2 linked regions of the Aliidongia dinghuensis genome follow. The protein of the gene in region 2 interacts with the protein of the main gene of each other region in a pairwise test. Links are inferred from orthologs where the notes say so. Each region holds a gene or a part of one and is shown on either strand. Other genes may lie near its edges. The genes, in order: IEY58_RS16645 and rsfS.

The links.
Region 1: the proteins of rsfS (region 2) and IEY58_RS16645 interact in binary tests that used the Escherichia coli proteins (3 or more experiments, as listed by UniProt). The link is inferred for Aliidongia dinghuensis from one-to-one orthologs.

What each region holds. Positions count from the first base shown.
Region 1 is NZ_BMJQ01000008.1:203,711-207,023, forward strand. What follows is about bases 48-3,047. They hold IEY58_RS16645 (ATP-binding protein), read right to left. Parts: upstream 2,088-3,047; coding sequence 1,008-2,087; downstream 48-1,007. Other genes in these bases: IEY58_RS16640 (DUF5682 family protein), read right to left, coding at 48-1,003; IEY58_RS16650 (DUF5691 domain-containing protein), read right to left, coding at 2,084-3,047. Outside these bases: more of IEY58_RS16640, read right to left, coding at 1-47; more of IEY58_RS16650, read right to left, coding at 3,048-3,313.
Region 2 is NZ_BMJQ01000004.1:84,857-88,060, forward strand. Bases 63-2,953 are described here. They hold rsfS (ribosome silencing factor), read right to left. Parts: upstream 1,726-2,953; coding sequence 1,399-1,725; downstream 63-1,398. Other genes in these bases: IEY58_RS08645 (MFS transporter), read left to right, coding at 63-897; rlmH (23S rRNA (pseudouridine(1915)-N(3))-methyltransferase RlmH), read right to left, coding at 908-1,366; IEY58_RS34325 (hypothetical protein), read left to right, coding at 1,645-1,815; IEY58_RS08660 (nicotinate-nucleotide adenylyltransferase), read right to left, coding at 1,849-2,553; IEY58_RS08665 (glutamate-5-semialdehyde dehydrogenase), read right to left, coding at 2,517-2,953. Outside these bases: more of IEY58_RS08645, read left to right, coding at 1-62; more of IEY58_RS08665, read right to left, coding at 2,954-3,204. UniProt on the Escherichia coli protein: Functions as a ribosomal silencing factor. Interacts with ribosomal protein uL14 (rplN), blocking formation of intersubunit bridge B8.

The sequences.
Region 1 (3,313 bases), on a different replicon or contig from region 2:
GGCACAGGCAAGCGATCGCCGCCTCACGCAGCTCCTCGAAGCCCGGCGCGGGGCGGTCGCGGAGCGCGGCAAGTCCGACGCCCAGCCGCTGTGCCTCGATCACCGACGCGGTCGACACGAAATGCCCGCGATCGCGCAGCACGCGCGCCACCTTGGCGAGCCACACCGCAGCGCGATCGGCGTCGTTGCGCGTTTCCCACAGGTGCGCGCACCAGCCGGGTGCGGTAACGCCGGCGCCATAGCCGCTGGCCCGCGCCAGCCGCGGCGCGGTCCAGGGTGCCCAGGTCGCCTTGATCTTGGTTTTCGGCCGTCCCTTGATGAGCTCGCGATCGGTCGCGAGGCTGCGCCGCTCGGCGAGCGCCGGCACATGCCAGGCGCCGCAGACCACCGCGATCGCGCCCTCGTGCTCCTTCGCGGCCTTCCCGATCTCGATCCGCATATGCGCTTCGCGCGCCGCCTCGCGGGCGGAGAGCGGCCCGGCTTCCGCCCTGAGCGCCGCCATCGCGTCGGCGACCGCCGCGAACACAGGACCGGACGCGGGATTTTCCTCGATCACGTCGGACCACCAGGATTCGCCGTCGTCATACCCGGCCGCCGTCGCCAGCGCCCCAATCGGGTCGCGGCTGATCGGATCGTCGTCGGCACTGGCCGCCCGCTCGTTCTCGATCCCGCCGCCGACGGCACCCAGCCGGTCCGACGCCGGCAGATCGATGAAGCGGAGTGCGCAGCCATGCCGGACGGCCCAGCGCGCGGCCTGGTATTCCGGCGAATAATCGGCGAAGGGGAAGAAGCTGGCGTTGGCCGGATCGTCCTCGGCATATGTCAGGAGCGCCACCGGCGTCGCCATGTCCGGATCGGCGAGCATCGGCAGCAGGTCCGACGCATCTGCCGGCCCCTCGATCAGCACGGTTGTCGGCTTGAGCGCATCGAGCGCTTCCACCAGCCGCCGCGCCGATCCGGGCCCATGGTGGCGGATACCGAACAGGAAGACTTGGCCGGCCATCTTTTCAGATCAGGTCGGTCAGCGAAGCGTAATAGCCTTCGAACCCGCGCCGCTTCTTGAGCACCGTCTCGAGATATTCGCCCAGCACGGCGACATCCTGCACCGGGTCCTTCACCACGGCGCCGATCACGTTGGCGGCGAGCGTTTCGGGCGTGAGCTTGCCGTCGTTGAAGAAGGTCGCCTGGCTGATCCCGCCGACCATCACCGCGATCGCCTCCGCCGTCGACAGCCCGCCCGAGGGCGATTTTAGCGCCACCTTGCCGTCCTCGGTCGAGCCCGAGCGCAATTCGCGGAAGATCGCCACGACCCGCGCCACCTCGTCCGCGACATTCTTCGGCGCCGGCAGGTCGAGGCTCTGCGCCATCTCGCCCACGCGTTTGACGATGATGGCCACTTCCTGATCGGCGCTGTCGGGCAGGGGCAGGACGACGACGTTGAAGCGGCGCTTCAGCGCCGAGGACAGCTCGTTCACGCCCTTGTCGCGGTTGTTGGCGGTGGCGATGACGTTGAACCCGCGCTGCGCATAGACCGCGCTATTGAGCTCCGGGATCGGCATCATCTTTTCGGAGAGCACGGTGATGAGCGTGTCCTGCACGTCGCTGCCCATACGCGTCAGCTCCTCGAAGCGGCAGAGCTTGCCGTCCTCCATGGCGCGCATCAGCGGGGTCGGGACGAGTGCGGCGCGGCTCGGCCCGTTTGCCAGCAGCTGGGCATAGTTCCAGCCATAGCGGACCTGGTTCTCGTCGGTGCCCGCCGTGCATTGGATGATGAGCGTCGAATCGCCCGTGACCGCCGCCGCAAGGTGCTCGGACACCCAGGACTTGGCCGTGCCCGGCACGCCCAGCAGCAGCAACGCGCGATCGGTGGCAAGCGTCGCGACGGCGGTCTCGATCAGCCGCCGGTCGCCGACATATTTGGGCGTGATCACCGTGCCGTCGGCCGCCCGGCCGCCCATGAGATAGGTTACGACCAGCCGCGGGGAGAGCGCCCAGCCCGGTGGGCGATGCCCGCTGTCGCCGGCGGCGAGCGCCTTCAGCTCGGCCGCATAGCTGTCCTCGGCGGGCAACCGCAGTTTTTCGCTCATTCCCTCGCTCCGTTATCATCCAACGCGGCGTTGAGCCGCAGCATGTCGAGGCGTGGGTCGCCCTGGAGCAGCCCCGCGCCGTTGAGGCGCTCCAGGGCCCGTCGTGCCCCCATGCGGGAGGCGACGAGGCCCAGCCCATAGAGCTCCGCAACCTGATCGGCCGGCCCCGCGTCGCCGTGTCCAAGCGCCTCGAGCAGTGCCGCGCCGGCGGGTGCGGCCAGGGGATCGTCCAGCCGCGCCATGGCACCCGCGATGGCCTTCGCCATATCGAAGCTGCAGCTGCTCGCGTGCAAGACCTTGGCGGCAAGTGCCGATCGCTGGCCGGCCGTGAGTCTCGGCGCCAGGGCCGCCAGGTTTTGAAGGCCGACCGCGTCGCACTGGCTCACCGCATCGGCGGCGCGCGTCACGAGTGCGTCCGTTCCGGTCCGCGCGACCAGGGCCACCAACGCGGCGTCGGCCTGGCGGTCGACATCCCAGGTCCAGGCCGCGATCAGCTCTTCGGGGGATATCTTGAGCGCCCGCGCAAAGGCGGCAATATCGACGACCTCGAACAGCGCTGTCCGGCGCACCCGCTGCGCGGGGGTTTTCAAGGTCTCGAACTGGATCACGCGCGAGCGCCGCAGCAGGCCCTTCACCTGCACCGGGAAGAAGCCGGCGAGCTCGGCGGCCTCCGCGCCGGCTGCCGGACCGCGGCCGAGCCGGGCGAGCAGGGACTCGCCAAGCGCCTTGACCTTGGGCGCGCGGTCGGTCGCCGTGATGTCCTCGAGGTAGGGGATATCGGCGTCCGACAGGCCGACCGCCAACAGGCCGACAAGGCGCAGCCGCACATCGGCGCCCTCATTGGCCAACTTCACCGCCAGCAGCGCCCGCGCCGCGCCCGGATCGCGCCGCCGGAGCTCGGTGAGCGCCGCCTTGCGCGCCGCCGGCCAATAGTCGTCCCAATTCTCCGCGGTGAGCCCGTCTTCGACCCGGCGTCGCGCCGAGCCGGCCGCCGCTGCGGCCACCCAGTCGCGCCACGGCGCGTAGACGTCGGGGATGTCCTCGTCGTTTGGCGCCGGCATCCAGTCGGCCGGATGGGCCGTCCAGCCGCGCGCGGCGAGGAACGGGAGCAGCTCAGTCGCTTTCGTCGCCGCCAGGATGCGGCGCACGAGCGGGCGCAACGCCTCGGGCACGGTCGGTAGCGCCAGCCCCGGAACATCGGGCAGCGTGCGCAGGCCTACGGGCGG
Region 2 (3,204 bases):
GGCATGGCTGAGAACGTCTGGCAGCTGACGGCGCTCCGGCTGTTCGTCGGGCTGGCCGGCGGCTATGCGTCCGGCTCGACCATCCTGGTCGCGACCCAGACGCCGAAGGCGCGCTCCGGCTGGGCGCTCGGCATGCTGTCGTCCGGCATCATGGCCGGCAACCTGGTGGGGCCGCTGATCGGCGGGGCCCTGCCGCCGCTGATCGGCATCCGCGGCACGTTCCAGCTCGCCGGCGGCGTTATCTTCCTGACCTTCCTTGCGACCTGCTTCCTGATCCGGGAGGAGCGGCGGCCCAAGGCGGAGCGGAAGGCGAGGGCCCAAGTCGGCTGGTCGTCGATCCCGGACGCGCGCCCAGTCGTCGCGATGCTGGCGACCGGCACGCTCCTGATGGTCGCCAACATGTCGATCGAGCCGATCATCACCGTCTATGTGGCCGAGCTCGTGCATGATGCGGCCCAGGTGACGCTCGTTGCGGGTGTCGTCATGTCGGCGGCAGCGCTCGGCAGCATCTTGTCCGCGGCCCGGCTTGGCCGGCTCGCCGATCGGATCGGCCATTGGAACGTGATCGTCGCGGCACTCGCCGTGTCGGCGCTGCTGCTGATACCTCAGGCGTTCGTGACCGCCGGCTGGCAGCTGATCCTGCTGCGCTTCCTTATGGGGCTGGCCTTGGGTGGGCTCTTGCCCTGCATCACCAGCGTCATCCGCCACAATGTGCCGGACGGCATCGCCGGGACCATGCTGGGCTATGCGACCTCGTCGCAATATGTCGGGCAGGTGGCGGGGCCGCTCATCGGCGGCTTCTTCGGCGGCCGGCTCGGCATGCCGTCGGTGTTCCTGGGCACAAGCGTCCTGATGGCGGCAGGGGCGGGCTACAACTGGCTGGTGCGGCGGCGCTAGGCGCTGCCGCTCATTCCCGATGATATGGGTGGCCGGCGAGAATGGTCTGGGCGCGGTAGAGCTGTTCGGCGACGAGGGCGCGCACCAGCATGTGCGGCCAGGTCTGCTTGCCGAGCGACAGCATGAGGTCGGCCCGCGCCCGCGCGACATCGCCATGGCCGTCGGCGCCGCCGATCAGGAAGGCCAAGTCCGCCACGCCCTGGTCGCGCCACTGGCCGATGCGCTCGGCAAAGGCCGGGCTGGCGAAGTCGCGGCCGCGCTCGTCGAGCAGCACGATCGTGCCCCCCTTGGGGACGGCGGCGAGCAGCAGCTCGGCCTCGCGCGCCTTGAGCTGGGCTGCGGGCAGCGGGCGCTTCTCCTCGACCTCGACAAGGGCCAAGGGCGGCGACAGGCGTTGAGCGTATTCGAGGAACAGGTCACGCGCCGGCCCCGGCTTGGCCCGGCCGACCGCGATCAATGTCGCGCGCATAGGCGCGGGCCTCGACGCTCAGGCATTGGCGCTCAGGCCCGATGGACGGCCTGCGGCAGCTCGCTGGGCCCGCTCCACATCTTCTCGAGCTTGTAGAACTCGCGCACTTCCGGCCGGAAGATGTGGATGATGACGTCGCCGGCGTCGAGCAGCACCCAGTCGCCCTGGGCCTTGCCTTCGACCGAGACGCGGCCCTGGCCCATGTCCTTGAGCTTGCTGGCGATCTGTTCGGCGAGCGCCGTCACCTGTCGGCTCGAGCGGCCGGAGGCGATCACCATATGGTCGGCGATCGAGGATTTGCCGCGCAGATCGATCGAGACGATCTCCTCGGCCTTGCCGTCGTCGAGGGTCGAAACGATGACGTCCAGCAGGGCCGGCGCGGCGGCGGCAACGGGTTCGGCTGCCTTGGGCTTCTTGGCGATGGTCTATCCCCTTCGGATACCTGGTAATGCTCGTTCTGGTACGGCTCGTTCCGGCGCCGGTCAGTGCCGTGCTCGTGGCGCGAAGACCGAGCGGCGCCGACGCACCCGGATGGCTGTCGCCGACAGCGGATCGAGCCGTGTCGCGAAAAACACCCAGGCCGGCGGCGGGGCCGATGCGAGGCGCCGAGCCGCCCCGGGAAACATCCGATAGCGCGCAAAACGACGCGCGGCCAAACTGCCGAGCGCTGCCAAAGAATAGGCCGGGCGGGCGAAAACCGCAATGGGCACAAGCTCGAAGATCCGGGTCCAGCGCTCCCAGCGATCGATCTGGCGCAAGTTGTCGGCGCCCATCAGCCAGACGAATCGTGTTGCCGGAAAGCGCTTCTTCAATGAAGCCAAAGTATCGGCCGTGTAACGGCTGCCCAGGGCTGCTTCGATATCCGTAACCCGGATATGCGAATGTTGCGCGACTTGAGCGGCCTGGGCGAGCCTCTCGTCGAGCGGCGCCATGCCCTCGACCGGCTTCAGCGGATTCTGCGGCGAGACGAGCCACCAGATCTCGTCGAGCTCGAGATGCTTCAGCGCCAGCAGGCTGATGTGGCGATGGCCGCGGTGCGCCGGGTTGAAGGAGCCGCCCAGCAGCCCGACCTTGCGGACACGGCGGTCACCCAGGGTCGGCGGCAGCGTGAGCGTGCCGGCGATCGCCCGGCGGGTCGGATGGGGAACGTTCAGGGTCGGATCTGCCCGGTGCCGCGCACGCGATATTTGTAGCTGGTGAGTTCCGCGACCCCGACTGGCCCACGCGCATGAAGCCGGCCGGTCGAGATGCCAATCTCGGCGCCCATGCCGAACTCGCCGCCGTCGGCGAACTGGGTCGAGGCGTTGTGGATGACGATGGCGCTGTCGACCCGGGCGAGGAAGCGCTCGGCGGCGGCCGCATCCTCGGTCACGATCGAGTCGGTGTGCTGCGAACCGTAGGCCGCGATATGGGCGATCGCCGCGTCGACGCCGTCGACGATGCGGACCGACAGGATCGGCGCCAGATATTCGGTCGACCAATCTTCCTCGGTCGCAGGCTTGACCCGATCGTCGAGCGCTTGGGTCGCGGCATCGCCGCGGATTTCGCAGCCGGCCGCGATCAGGTCGGCGAGGATCGGCACGAGATGGCTCGCCGCCACCGGCCGGTCGACCAGCAGCGTCTCGGCGGCGCCGCACACGCCGGTGCGCCGGAGCTTCGCGTTCAGGACGATCGCACGCGCTTTGGCGAGGTCGGCTGCCTTGTCGACATAGACGTGGCAGATACCGTCCAGATGCTTCAGCACCGGAATGCGCGCCTCGGCGGCAACCCGCTCGATCAGCGACTTGCCGCCGCGCGGGATGATCACGTCGATATATTGGTCGAGCCGCAGCATCAGG